2 regions of the Janthinobacterium sp. CG_23.4 genome follow, and region 2 is predicted to be linked to the other one. Evidence: predicted binding sites of a transcription regulator. Region 2 holds the regulator's gene; the other holds the start of a gene.
What was found. The regulator LexA, encoded in region 2, represses DNA repair genes until DNA is damaged. The targets are predictions, from matches to a motif close to ACTGTATNNNNATACAGT.

Region 1 (6,847 bases), 1.4 Mb from region 2:
AAGCTCGACACGGAACAGCGCAAGTATCTGACCATGGTGCGCGTGGCGGGCCAATCACTGCTGGGCATCCTCAACGACGTGCTCGATTATTCGAAGATCGAAGCGCGCCGCATGGAATTGTCGCCCGTCGAGTTCGACCTCGATGAAGTCATGAATTCCCTGGCCACGACGATGACCATGAATGCGGGCAAAAAGGAGCTGGAACTGGCCATCGCCGTCGAGCCCGACGTGCCGCGGTGCCTGGTAGGCGACGCCCAGCGCCTGCTACAAATCCTCGTCAACCTCGCTGGCAACGCCATCAAGTTTACCGAGAACGGCGAAGTGGTGGTGGCCGTCAGCAAAGCCGAAAGCGGGAAAGGGCGCGCCTGGCTGCGCTTCGAAGTGCGCGACACGGGCATAGGCATGACGGAACTGCAGCAACAGCAGCTGTTTGCCGCGTTTTCACAGGGCGACCAGAGCATCACGCGGCGCTTCGGCGGCACGGGCCTGGGCCTGGCCATCAGCAAGCAGCTGATCCACATGATGGGCGGCGACATCGCCGTCGCCAGCAGCGAAGGCAAGGGCAGCCGCTTCTCTTTCAGCGTGCCATTCGAGATGCTGGCGCAAGCAGCCGAAACGCGGCGCACGCCAGCCTTGGGCCAGCTGCGCCTGCTGGTAGCCGACGATAACCGCACCGCGCGCGAACTGATCGTCAAGCTGATCGAAGCGTGGGGCTGGCAAGCCGACGAAGTCGATTCCGGCTTTGCCGCCATCGAACTGTACCGAGAACGCCTGGCACAGCAGCAGCCCTACGATGTGGTGCTGGCCGACTGGCACATGCCCGTGATGGATGGCCTGGCTACGGCCAAGGCCATCCGCCAGGCGGCCGGCGGCCAGCGCCAGCCCATCGTAGTGATGGTCAACGCCTTCGCCCGCAACCATCTGGAAGCGATCTCCAGCGCGGCCGAGGCCGATGTCGTGCTGATGAAGCCGATCACAGGATCGAGCCTGTTCGATGCCCTGCACCAGGCGTTGATCGCCAAGAACGACGGCGACGTGCAGCGCATCCTGCACCAGCCGCTCGGCACGCAACTGACCGGCGTGCATTTATTGCTGGTGGAAGACAACCATTTGAACCAGGCGGTGGCACGCGGCATCCTCGAACACATGGGCGCCACCCTGGACGTGGTGGGCGACGGCTTGCAAGCGGTGGAACGGCTGCGCACCGAAGCGCTGCGCTACGACATCGTGCTGATGGACATGCAAATGCCCGTCATGGACGGTTTTAGCGCCACCCACATCATCCGCACGGAACTACGCTTGAACTTGCCCGTGATCGCCATGACGGCAGGCGTGCTGGCGTCCGAGCGCGCGCGCTGCATGACAGCCGGCATCAGCGATTTCATCGCCAAACCCGTGGTGGTGGAAGAGATGATGGAAGTCATCCTGCGTCATCTGCATAAGCACCCGCCCATACAGACAGCCGAGCAGACAGCCGAGCCGGTAGCCGTTGCCGATGAGGAAGTATTTTCCATGGCACCGCTAATGCGCGTGATGGGACGCGATGCGAAAGGGCGCGGCGTGCTGCGGCGCATGGTGGAAGACGCATTGAGCAAAGGCATGAAGCCCGTGCGCGACGCCGAAACAGCGTTGCAGGCTGGCCACCACAGAGACGTGGCGCGCATCCTGCACAGCGTACGCGGCTCCGTTGGCACCCTCGGCACGAAGCGCCTGATAAGCGCCGCGTTTGCTACCGAGGAAGCCATCGACGCGGGCCGCGTGGACGAGGTGCCGGCGCTGCTGGCGCACACGGCGCAGGAACTGGAGCAGGCGCTGGCGGCAGCGTCCGCTTGGTTGTCCAGGCTGAACGATTAAAAGAGTAGGTCGGATTAGCGCATGCGCGTAATCCGACATGATACGCCAACAATATTGTCGGATTACGCGGCGTGCCGCCGCTAATCCGACCTACGCAATTTACGCCGGCACGCCCAGAATCACGCTCGATGCTTTGAACAGCGCCGTCACGCTGCTGCCGAGGGCGATGCCCAGCTCGATGCAGCTCTGCTGCGTGATAATGGCCGCCAGCGTGCCGCCGCGCGGCAAGTCCAGTACCACCTCCGTGTTGACGGCGCCCGTCTGCACCCGCGTGACTATGCCGCTCAGCTGGTTGCGCGCCGAATAGCGCGCCCCTGCGCCCTCAAGCACGAGGATAATCGACGAAGCCTTGATCAGCGCAAACGCTTCCGCGCCCGGCACCAGGCCCAGGCTCTCGCTGCTGCCCTGCGTGACGACGGCAACGATATGCTGGCCTCCCGGCAATTCCAGGGTCACTTCATCGTTGACGGCGCCGCGTTTTAGTTCGGCAACTTTGCCCAGGAATTGATTGCGTGCCGTGGTTTTCATGGCCATTCTGCGTATGAGTAAAAGATCGTCGGCCATGCCTTCCGCCTGGCTGCCCAGTTGGCGCAGGTAGCGCGCATGCTCACGCTCGATGATGCGGAAATTGTCGACCAGCTGACGCCCGCGTGGCGTCAGCCGCGTGCCGCCGCCGCCCTTGCCGCCAGTCAAACGCTCGACCAGTGGCTCGCCAGCCAGATTGTTCATCGCGTCAATGGCGTCCCAGGCCGCCTTGTAACTCATCTTGACGAGTTTGGCCGCCTGCGTGATGGAACCACACTCGGCGATGGCACCCAGCAATGCCACGCGACCGGCGCCGCCCAGGTGCTCGCCGCCCACCGTCATCCATACGGAGCCTTGCAGGCCGATTTCCATTGCCGCCGATTTATCCAATGTGTTCACCCCGTGCCCTATTTTCTTCCATGCTGTCAATTTTTCCGTCACGCATGTACAACACATGCTCCCCCAAGATGCGCGCATCTTCCGGATCATGTGAGATCAGGATCATGGGCACCTCCAGGCGCTGCTGCCACTGGCTCAGTTCCAGACGCATGCTGACGCGCAAGGCCGGATCGAGGGCGGCGAACGGTTCGTCGAGCAGCAGCGCGTTTGGTTCGGCCACGAGTGCTCTCGCCAGCGCCACTCTTTGGCGCTGGCCACCGGACAACTGATCGGGGAACTGCTGCGCCAGTTCCTGCAAATCAAACGCAGCCAGCCAATGCTCGACCTGGTCCAGTTTTTCGCGCGCGCGCGGGTTGAACCAGCCCCGGCTCAGGCCAAAGCCCACATTCTGGCGCACCGTCAGGTGCGGGAACAGCGCGTAATCCTGGAACAGGTAAGCCACGTTGCGCTGCTGCGGCGGCAGATTGATGCCGGCGGCGGAATCGAACAGCGTACGCCCATTTAAGCGGATATGGCCCGCCTCTGGCGTGAACAGTCCGGCAATGGCTTTCAGGGTCATGCTCTTGCCAGCGCCGGACGGACCATACACGGCGATGCGCTGGCTGCTTGAGGTGCATTGCACCTGCAAGTCAAAGTGACGTTTGCCGGAGCGCAAGGTGGCGCGAATGTCGAGATCGAGTTGCATGGGCATCGTCGTCAGCGTCATTTGTGCGCGATGCGCCCGGACGCCAGGCGACCAGCCGACAGCAGCACCACGATACACACGCCAGAGATAATCAGCACCAGGGTGTTGGCCACGTCGTCCTGGCCCGCCTGTACGGCTTCATACACGGCGACCGACAGGGTTTGCGTCTTGCCGGGAATGCTGCCGGCCACCATCAGGGTGGCGCCAAACTCGCCCAGCGCGCGCACAAAACCGAGCAACACGCCAGCTAAGATACCGCGCCAGGCGAGCGGCAAGGTGACGCGGACAAAGACGGCGATTTCAGAAATGCCCAGCACGCGGGCCGCCTGCTCCAGCTGGCCATCGACCGCCTCGAAGGCGGCGCGCGCCGGCTTGAAGACGAGGGGAAAAGCCACCACGGTCGAAGCGACGACGGCACCCTGCCAGGTAAAGATGAGGTTGATGCCGAAATTGTCCTGCAGCCAGATGCCCAAGCTGCCGCGCCGGCCCAGCAGCACCAGCAGGTAATAGCCGAGCACGGTGGGCGGCATCACCATCGGCAGGGTCAGGACGGCATCGAGCAATTCACGTCCGGGAAAACGCGTGCGCGCCAGCAGATAGCCGGTACCGATGCCAAGCAACAAATTAAGCGCCGTGGCCCAGGCCGCTACTTTGAGCGACAGGGCCAGCGCGGTCCAGGCGATATCCATGCAGGCGCGTGCTTACATTATGGTTTTTTGAATCCGTAGCGCGCCAGAATGGCTTGCGCCGGCGCCGTCTGCAGATAGTTGATGAAGCGCTTCGCATCAAGAGCATTGCTGCTGCCCTTGATGCTGGCAATCGGGTACAGCACGGGCGAGGCCAAAGGCACGTCCAGCACGACCTTGACCTTATCTTGCATGATGGCCGCGTCGGTGGCATAGACAAAGCCCGCATCAACTTCGCCACGCGCCACGTAGTCGAGCGACTGGCGCACGTTCTGCGTGCCGATGGCTTTCGGCTGCACGGCTTCCCACAGATGCGCCTTTTTCAGCGCACTTTCCGCATAGCGGCCGACAGGCACGCTGGCAGGATTGGCAATGGCCACGCGGGTCACGCCCTTGCGCGTCAAGTCGTTCAAGCTATTGATGCCCAACTTGCTATCGTGCGGCACGATCAGCACCAGGCTGTTGCTGACGAAATCCTGACGCTCGGCCGCCAGCACCAAGCCCTGCTTTTGCGCCGCATCCATGGTTTCCTGGTCGGCCGAGGCAAACACATCCACCGGCGCACCCTTGACGATTTGTTGCAGCAGCACGCCCGAGGCGGCAAAGTTCAAGGACACCTTGCTGCCCGGATACTGCGCCTCATAGCTGTGCGCCACATCCTTGAACGCATTCGTCAGGCTGGCCGCAGCCGATACCAGCACTTCGCCGGCACAGGCGGACGAAGCGGCAGTGGCGAGCACAGGGGCCAGCAAAGCAGTGCCAAGCAGGCGGGCGAAAGAGGTGAGGCGCATGATCGTATCCTGATAAAGTGACGCTGCACAAGAGGCGTAATATACACCTATATATAGCGCTATGTCATGCTGCAAGTCAGGACAGCACAAGCTCGATTCCCTGCTATACTGTATATAAACACAGTATATCGAGGCGCCCATGGAACTGACAGACAAGCTGGAAATCCTGGCCGATGCGGCCAAGTACGACGCGTCCTGCGCCAGCAGTGGTGCGCCCAAACGCGATTCCATCGGCAAAGACGGCTTTGGCGCCACCTCCGGCATGGGCATCTGCCACAGCTACACGCCGGACGGGCGCTGCGTCTCGCTGCTGAAAGTACTGCTGACCAATTACTGCCTGTACGATTGCCAGTACTGCATCAACCGGCGTAGCTCGAACGTGCCGCGGGCGCGGTTTACGGTGGCCGAAGTGGTCAAGTTGACGAGCGACTTTTACCTGCGCAACTACATCGATGGCCTCTTCCTCAGTTCCGGCATCATCCAGTCGGCTGACTACACGATGGAGCAACTGGTGCAGGTGGCGCGCGAGTTGCGCGAGGTACACCAGTTCCGCGGCTATATCCATCTGAAAACCATTCCCGACGCCGATCCGGCCCTGATCGCGCAGGCGGGCCGCTACGCCGACCGGCTCAGCGTGAATATCGAATTGCCGACGCAAGACAGCGTACAAAAGCTGGCGCCGGAAAAGAGCGTGCATACGATTAAACTGGCGATGGGCACCATCCGCCGCAAGCTCGATGAAAAGGCGGAGGAACCGCGTTCTCCGCGCTTCGCGCCCGCCGGGCAAAGCACGCAGATGATCGTCGGCGCCGATGCCAGCGACGACCAGCAAATTCTTTCCACAGCCGAGACGCTGTACGGCAGCTATAAACTCAAGCGCGTGTACTATTCAGCCTTCAGTCCGATTCCCGACAGCCCGAAAAGCGTGCCGCTGGCGCCGCCGCCCATGCTGCGCGAACACCGCTTATATCAGGCAGATTTTCTGCTGCGCAGCTACGGCTTTCAGGCCAGCGAACTGCTGCCCGCCACGGGCGGCAACCTGGCGCTAGACATCGATCCCAAGCTGGCCTGGGCGCTGGCGCACCGCGAACATTTTCCACTGGACTTGAACCGCGCGGCCCAGCACATGATCGCGCGCGTGCCCGGCATCGGCTTGCGCAATGCGCAACGCATCGTCGACCTGCGCCGCTTGCGGCAGGTACGCTATGCCGATTTGTCGCGCCTGCGATGCAGCATGAAAAAGATTGCGCCGTTCATCATTACGGCCGACTACTTTCCCACGCGCGACACCAGCACCTCGGAACAGCTGCGGCGCGCCATGACGGAGGTGCCGCAGCAAATGAATTTATGGCCCGAACTGCAGGCGGCATGAGCCCTGTCGTCCGCCTGGCGCAGTCATTCGACGCGTGGCGCGCGGCCGCCCGGGAATTGATCGCGCGCGGCGTGCCACCTGCCGACGTTACCTGGCAGTCGCAAGCGGGCGAGGGCGACCTGTTCTCGCTCATGCCAGACGATACGGATGCCAACGCGCCCCTGCTGCGCCTGCCGCGCCAACTGGTGGAATTGCTGGAAAGCGCCGCCTGTTTCAGCACCCCAGACCGCTGGGCCTTCCTGTACCAGGTGCTGTGGCGCTGGCAGCTGGGCCAGCAAGACGTGCTGTCGCACGCCGACACCGACGGTGCGCGCCTGCACGCCATGGTCAAGGCGGTACGCCGCGAGGAACATGACATGCACGCGTATGTGCGCTTCCGCGAGCGGGCCGAAACTGAAGGCGCGCCGCGTTTTGTCGCCTGGTTCGAACCGACGCACGAGGTGCTGCCACAAGTGGCGCGCCACTTCGCCCGCCGCATGGGCAGCATCAGCTGGATGATCGCCACGCCCACGGCCACCATGCTGTGGGACGGCGC
Region 2 (6,847 bases):
CACGGCCGATTATCTGGTGTACCAGGATATCGGCGCGCTCAAGCAGGCCATTGCCGACGTCAATCCGGCGCTCACGAACTTCGAGGCTTCGTGCTTCGATGGCGTGTATGTGACGGGCGATGTGTCGCAGGAATACCTGGACCGCCTGGAATACGCGCGCCATCATCCGAAAGCAGCAGCGCCTGAAGATACGCCCCGTCCCCAGCTGAACTTGAACCTGGCAACGACAGAAGCGTAATCGCCGCCTTGCCATTAGGGTCAGACCCGTCGGGTCTGACCCTAATGCCGTTAAGTTAGTGTTAGTGATGCTATTTTTAGCCCAAGAACAAGGACTGGGGTCGGACCCTGAGGGTCCGACCCCAGCTCTTTGCCTCTGGGTTTAGCGAATTTACTGGCGCTCATAAATCAGGCCAAAACTCTTAACTGAACGGCATTAGGGTCTGACCCCAGCTTTTGTTTAGGGTTAATAGTTTCCAGCATCCACCATGACCACCAAAAAAAACTACGGCTTTACCACCACCATCTTGCATAGCGACCGCCGCAAGGGCATCGAGCATGGCTCGCTGCACAAGCCGATACACACCTCCGTGGCGTTTGGCTACGGCGACGCGCGCCAGCTCGCTGCCGTATTCCAGGGCAAGGAACCGGGCTTCCGCTACGGTCGCCAGGGCAACCCGACGGTTTCTGCGCTGGAAGAGAAGGTCAACAAGATGGAAGACGGCGTGGCGACCCTGTGCTTCGCCACCGGCATGGGCGCCATCGGCGCCGTGGTGCAGTCTTTGCTGCGCGCAGGCGACCATGTCGTCTCATCGGCTTTCTTGTTTGGTAACAGCAACAGCCTGTGGCAAACGGCGACGGGGCAGGGCATTGCCGTGTCCTTCGTCGACGCCACCGATGTGGCCAACGTGGTGGCCGCCATCACGCCGGCGACGCGCATCGTGTTTGTGGAAACCATCGCCAATCCGCGCACGCAGATTGCCGACCTGGCGAAAATCGGCGCCCTGTGCAAGGAGCGTGGCATTTTGTACATCGTCGACAACACCATGACGACGCCCTACCTGTTCCGCCCGAAAGCGGTGGGTGCCGGTCTGGTGGTCAATGCGCTCACGAAATCCATTGGCGGCCACGGCAATGCGCTGGGCGGTAGCTTGACGGACACGGGCGTGTTCGACTGGACGCAGTATCCGAACATCTTCGAGAACTATAAAAAGGCGGCGCCGGTGCAGTGGGGCATTGCGCAAATCCGCGCCAAGGCCTTGCGCGACTTCGGCGCATCGCTGGGACCGGAAGCGGCGCACCATCTTGCCGTCGGCGCGGAAACCATGGCCTTGCGCATGGAGCGCACCTGCTCGAACGCCCGCGCGCTGGCCGGCATGTTGCAAGCCGATCCGCGCGTGGCGGCAGTGCATTACCCAGGCTTGCCGTCGCATCCGCAGCACGCGCTGGCGACGCAGCTATTCCGCAGCTATGGTTCCCTGTTTAGTTTTGAATTGAAGGACGGGATCGATTGTTTCGATTTCCTCAATCGTTTGAATCTGGCCATTCCAGCGAGCAACCTGGGCGACACGCGCACCCTGGTCATTCCCGTCGCCCATACGATCTTTTACGAGATGGGGGCCGAGCGTCGCGCCAGCATGGGCATTGCCGAGTCGCTGATCCGCGTGTCGGTGGGCATCGAGGACGAGGCCGATTTGCTCGAGGATTTCCGTAGCGCGTTGGAGCAATGATGCCCAACCAAACCTGCTGCGGGTCGGTATAGGCGGCTTGTGATGCTCACCGGCTCGGCGCCCCGTACTGAGTACGGTTCTGCTTCTTGGCCACCTCCCCCTTCCGCTCGCCACGGTTTTGTCGGACATTGAAACTTGCGTGTCCGGCATGAGAGGGGCCGCAAGCTAAAAACTGGGGTCAGACCCGGCGGGTCTGACCCCGGCATGCACTTTTACATGCGGTGGCTTAATGCCAGCTGCGCATCAAGCCTACCGCCAAACCTTCCAGCGCAAACTCATCTTCCGGCGATACAGTGATGACCTTGAAGTCGGGATTTTCCGGCAGCAGTTCGATGACGGAGCCCGTCTTCTTGTAGCGTTTGACGGTGACTTCATCGCCGATGCGGGCGACGACGATCTGGCCGTTCTTGGCGCTATCGACTTTTTTCACTGCCAGCAGATCGCCATCCATGATGCCGGCGTCGCGCATGGACCAGCCGCGCACCTTCAGCAGAAAGTCGGGCTTGGCTGAAAACAGGGCCGGGTCGACGTTGTAGCTCGCTTCCAGGTTTTCCTGCGCCAGGATGGGCGAGCCGGCCGCCACGCGGCCGATCAGGGGCAGCGACATCAGTAGCGCTGCCTGCACTTTCGAGGACAGCGCCTCGGCGACAGCACTCGCCGCTGCACCGATCAGGCGGATGCCGCGCGAGGTGCCTGGCGAAATCTCGATCGCGCCCTTGCGGGCCAGGGCTTGCAAATGCTCTTCGGCCGCATTGGCCGATTTGAAACCCAATTCATTGGCGATTTCGGCACGGGTAGGAGGGAAGCCCGTATTTTCAATCGCATCCTTGATCAGGTTCAGGATTTGTTCTTGTCGTGCAGTCAGCTTGATCATGAGCGGTGGGTGCATACTAAAATGCTGTCTATATGAACAGTCTGTATTTTTGTACAGTATCGTCCACTATGCAAGGGGATTTCCCTTATTTGCGCCAATTTCGTGTGAAATACTGGAATGCACGGTAAAAAGCCGCTGGCTGGCCGCGTGAATGGGCCGCTTGTTGAAGCAATCATTGAAACGTTTGCAAAAGGCGGTTATAATCTCCGGCTGACCTTCCCACACCCGTCTTGACGCCGGGGTGGGCGATTATCAATCCGACCTGAAGGAGTTTGCATGCGTCATTATGAAATAGTCTTTATCGTCCATCCGGACCAAAGCGAGCAAGTGCCCGCGATGATCGAACGCTACAAAGCCAGCGTAACCACCCGCGGCGGTTCGGTTCACCGCGTGGAAGATTGGGGCCGCCGTCAAATGGCTTACTCGATCCAAAAGCTGCCTAAAGCACACTACATCTGCCTGAACATCGAATGCGACAACGAGACCCTGGTCGAGTTGGAAACAGCATTCAAATTCAATGATGCCGTGTTGCGTCACCTGACCGTTAAAATGAAGAAAGCTGAAACAGCTCCTTCGCCGATGATGAAATCGGTACAACGCGAAGACGCGGCCAAAAGCCACCGCACCGAAGCACCAGCAGCCGCTCCAGCCGCAGCAGCCTAATTGTTGACCAGGATCGTGCGCTGAACCAGCTACAAGTCACTGCCATCATTGCCGAGCGCGAAATATTGCGCTATACCCCGGCAGGGTTGCCGATTGTGAATGCAGTATTGCAACACTCTTCGCAGCAGATGGAAGCAGGAATTGCCCGTTTGACCGAGTTTGATATTGCCGCGCTAGCCGCTGGTGAAATCTCAGGCCGGTTCAGTCAGGCAAGCTTGGGCGGGGTGTATCAGTTCACGGGTTTCCTGGCCAGAAAAAGCCGCAACAGCAAGAGTTTGGTGTTTCACATCATTGATTTTAGTGCAGTCACCCCGACTAGCGCATTTTAGATACAGGAGCCTGACATGGCATTCGGTAAAAAGTTCGACAAAAATAAGCTCAAGCTTAAAGAAAAACGCAAACAGCAAAATCCGTTGTTCAAACGCAAGAAGTTCTGCCGCTTCACCGCAGCTCACGTTGAGCAAGTCGACTACAAAGACGTCGACACGCTGAAAGACTTCGTCCAAGAAAACGGCAAGATCATGCCAGCACGCCTGACCGGTACCAAAGCGCACTACCAGCGCCAAGTTGACACCGCAATCAAGCGCGCTCGCTTCCTCGCGCTGCTGCCATACACCGATCTGCACCACGCTTAATCGGTCAGATATTCCTGGAGAAGAACTATGCAAATCATTCTGTTAGAAAAAGTTGTTAACGTCGGTAACCTCGGCGAAGTCGTCAAAGTCAAAGACGGTTACGCACGTAACTTCCTGATCCCGCAACGCCTGGCACGTCGTGCTACGGCAACCGCTGTGGCTGAATTCGAAGTCAAGCGCGCCGAACTGGAAAAAGCTGCTGCCGCCAAGTTGGCCGCATCGCAAGCCCAGGGCGAAAAACTGAGCGGCCTGACCGTTCAAGTTGCTCAAAAAGCTGGCGTCGATGGCCGTCTGTTCGGTTCCGTCACCAACTTCGACATCGCTGAAGCGCTGACCAAGCAAGGTTTTGCTGTTGAAAAAGCACAAATCCGCATGCCTACCGGCCCGCTGAAGACCGTTGGCGAGCACAACGTTTCGGTTGCTCTGCACACCGACGTCGTCGTCGAAGTCGTTATCGCTGTCGTTCCAGACGCGAACGCGTAATCGTTTGCGGGCCTGGCCCGCAAGCGTGACGCTCTATGAAAAGCCGGGTTCGCCCGGCTTTTTTATGGCCTTTTTTTCGCTCAATTTCAGCCCTTTATTTTTGCCAGCACGCCGAAGCGGGTATAATTCGCGCCATGAACGTCCCCTCTGATCCGCAACTGGATTCCCTCCGTATTCCGCCGCATTCGATCGAAGCAGAACAATCCGTTATCGGTGGTCTGCTGCGCGATAATGCAGCGTATGACCGCATCGCCGACTTCATGCATGCGGAGGATTTCTATCGCTATGACCATCGCATCATCTTCGAGCAAATCGTCAAGATGATTAACGCTTCCAAGCCAGCCGATGTCATTACTGTTTTTGAAACCCTGACCCAGCTCGGCAAGGCCGATGATGTGGGCGGACTCGCGTATCTGAACGCCATGGCGCAAAATACGCCATCGGCCGCGAACATCCGGCGTTACGCCGAGATTGTGCGCGACCGCGGCGTGCTGCGCAAACTTATCACCGTCGCCGACGATATTTCCGGCACGGCCTTCAGCCCGCAAGGCAAGGAAGTCAAGCAGATGCTCGACGAGGCCGAGTCGAAGATTTTCGCCATCGCCGAAGAGGGCGCGCGCGGCGCCCAGGGCTGGACCGCTATCCAGCCCCTGCTGACGCAGGTGGTCGAGCGCATTGACGAGCTCTATAGCCGCGACAACCAGAGTGAAATCACGGGCGTGCCCACCGGTTTCATCGACCTCGACCGCATGACCTCAGGTCTGCAGCCGGGCGACCTGGTCATCGTGGCGGGCCGTCCATCGATGGGTAAAACGGCGTTTTCCGTCAATATCGGCGAAAACGTTGCCATTGACAGCGGCTTGCCCGTGGCCGTGTTCTCGATGGAGATGGGCGGCGCCCAGCTTGCCATGCGTATGCTAGGCTCCGTCGGGCAGCTGGACCAGCATCGTCTGCGCACGGGCCGCCTGAATGACGAAGACTGGCCGCGCCTGACGAATGCGATTCAAAAGATGAACGACGCCCAGTTGTACATCGATGAAACGCCGGCCTTGAATTCCATCGAACTGCGCGCCCGTTCGCGCCGTTTGTCGCGTCAATGCGGCAAGCTCGGTTTGATCATCGTCGATTACTTGCAGCTGATGTCGGCCAATACGCCGGGCGATAACCGCGCCTCGGAGATTTCCGAGATTTCACGCGGCTTGAAAGGCCTGGCGAAAGAACTCGGTTGCCCGGTGATTGCCCTGTCGCAGTTGAACCGCTCGCTGGAGCAACGCCCGAACAAGCGTCCTGTGATGTCGGACTTGCGCGAATCGGGCGCTATTGAGCAGGACGCCGACGTAATCCTGTTCATTTACCGTGACGAGGTGTATAACCCCGACTCGCCAGACAAGGGTACGGCCGAAATCATCATCGGTAAACAACGTAACGGTCCAATCGGCAGCATTCGTCTCACCTTCATGGGGCAGTACACCAAATTTGGCAATTACAGCGGTGGCCTGGCGCTTTACCAAGGCGACTAAGACCCCGCAGCACTGGCACCCCATCGCTGCCCCCTCTTGCGGGGCGGCTTTCTGTAGTAAATATCACGATTTAATGCTTAACGGAGAATCACATGTTTGGACGCTTGATGCCCACTGAGGGCAAGTTTTTTGAATTGTTTAACCAGCACGCGGAACTGTGCGTCAAGGGCGCCAAAGAAATGCTCGGCCTGATGACCAATTTCGACGACCTGGAAAACCGCGTGCATGCGATCGAAAGCATCGAGAAACAGGCCGACAAAGTCACTTACGCCACCGTGGAAATGCTGCACAAAACCTTCATCACGCCGATCGACCGTGACGACATCCATCAACTGATCACGCGCCAGGACGACATCCTCGACCTGCTGGAAGACGCGGCGCAAACCGTCTCGCTGTACGACTTGAAAGCTGTCACGCCGGAAGCCAAGCGCCTGGCCGAACTGGTCTTGGCCTGTACCGAAAAAGTGCGCGATGCCGTCGCCATGCTGCACAACATGGACAACTCGCGCAAGATCGTCGCCATCTGCGAAGAGATCGACCGTCTGGAATCGGACGCCGACCACGTGATGCGCGCTGCCATGTCCAAGTTGTTCCGCGACGAGCCGGACGTGCGCAACTTGATCAAGCTGAAAGCGATCTACGAAATTCTGGAAACCGTGACCGACCGTTGCGAAGATGTGTCCAATATTATCGAAGGCATCATCGTCGAAAACGCGTAAGCGTTGGGCATGTCCTGAACCAGAATCAGAAAAGAAATTACAATGACCATACAAATCAGCATCTACGTGCTAGGCCTGTTGATCGCCCTCGCGCTGCTGTTTGACTTCATGAACGGCTTCCACGATGCCGCCAACGCGATCGCCACGGTGGTCTCGACGGGCGTATTGAAACCGCAGACCGCCGTTGCCATGGCCGCCACGTTCAACTTCGTCGCCATCTTCGTGT

Region 1: H4V96_RS22005 (putative DNA modification/repair radical SAM protein) is a predicted target of LexA. The motif match lies at 5,048-5,065, and genes of this name have one in related genera.

Annotation. Positions count from the first base shown of each region.
Region 1 covers NZ_JARXUX010000001.1:4,919,414-4,926,260, reverse strand. Annotated here, with positions in the region: gene H4V96_RS22030 (response regulator) at 1-1,854, shown strand, start outside; gene H4V96_RS22025 (TOBE domain-containing protein) at 1,954-2,751, opposite strand; gene H4V96_RS22020 (ATP-binding cassette domain-containing protein) at 2,762-3,463, opposite strand; gene modB (molybdate ABC transporter permease subunit) at 3,481-4,152, opposite strand; gene modA (molybdate ABC transporter substrate-binding protein) at 4,170-4,940, opposite strand; gene H4V96_RS22005 (putative DNA modification/repair radical SAM protein) at 5,080-6,312, shown strand; gene H4V96_RS22000 (UdgX family uracil-DNA binding protein) at 6,309-6,847, shown strand, end outside.
Region 2 covers NZ_JARXUX010000001.1:3,485,058-3,491,904, reverse strand. Annotated here, with positions in the region: gene purF (amidophosphoribosyltransferase) at 1-238, shown strand, start outside; gene H4V96_RS15645 (cystathionine gamma-synthase family protein) at 486-1,727, shown strand; gene lexA (transcriptional repressor LexA) at 1,954-2,601, opposite strand; gene rpsF (30S ribosomal protein S6) at 2,878-3,264, shown strand; gene priB (primosomal replication protein N) at 3,285-3,593, shown strand; gene rpsR (30S ribosomal protein S18) at 3,609-3,899, shown strand; gene rplI (50S ribosomal protein L9) at 3,927-4,382, shown strand; gene H4V96_RS15615 (replicative DNA helicase) at 4,517-5,902, shown strand; gene H4V96_RS15610 (DUF47 domain-containing protein) at 5,995-6,621, shown strand; gene H4V96_RS15605 (inorganic phosphate transporter) at 6,664-6,847, shown strand, end outside.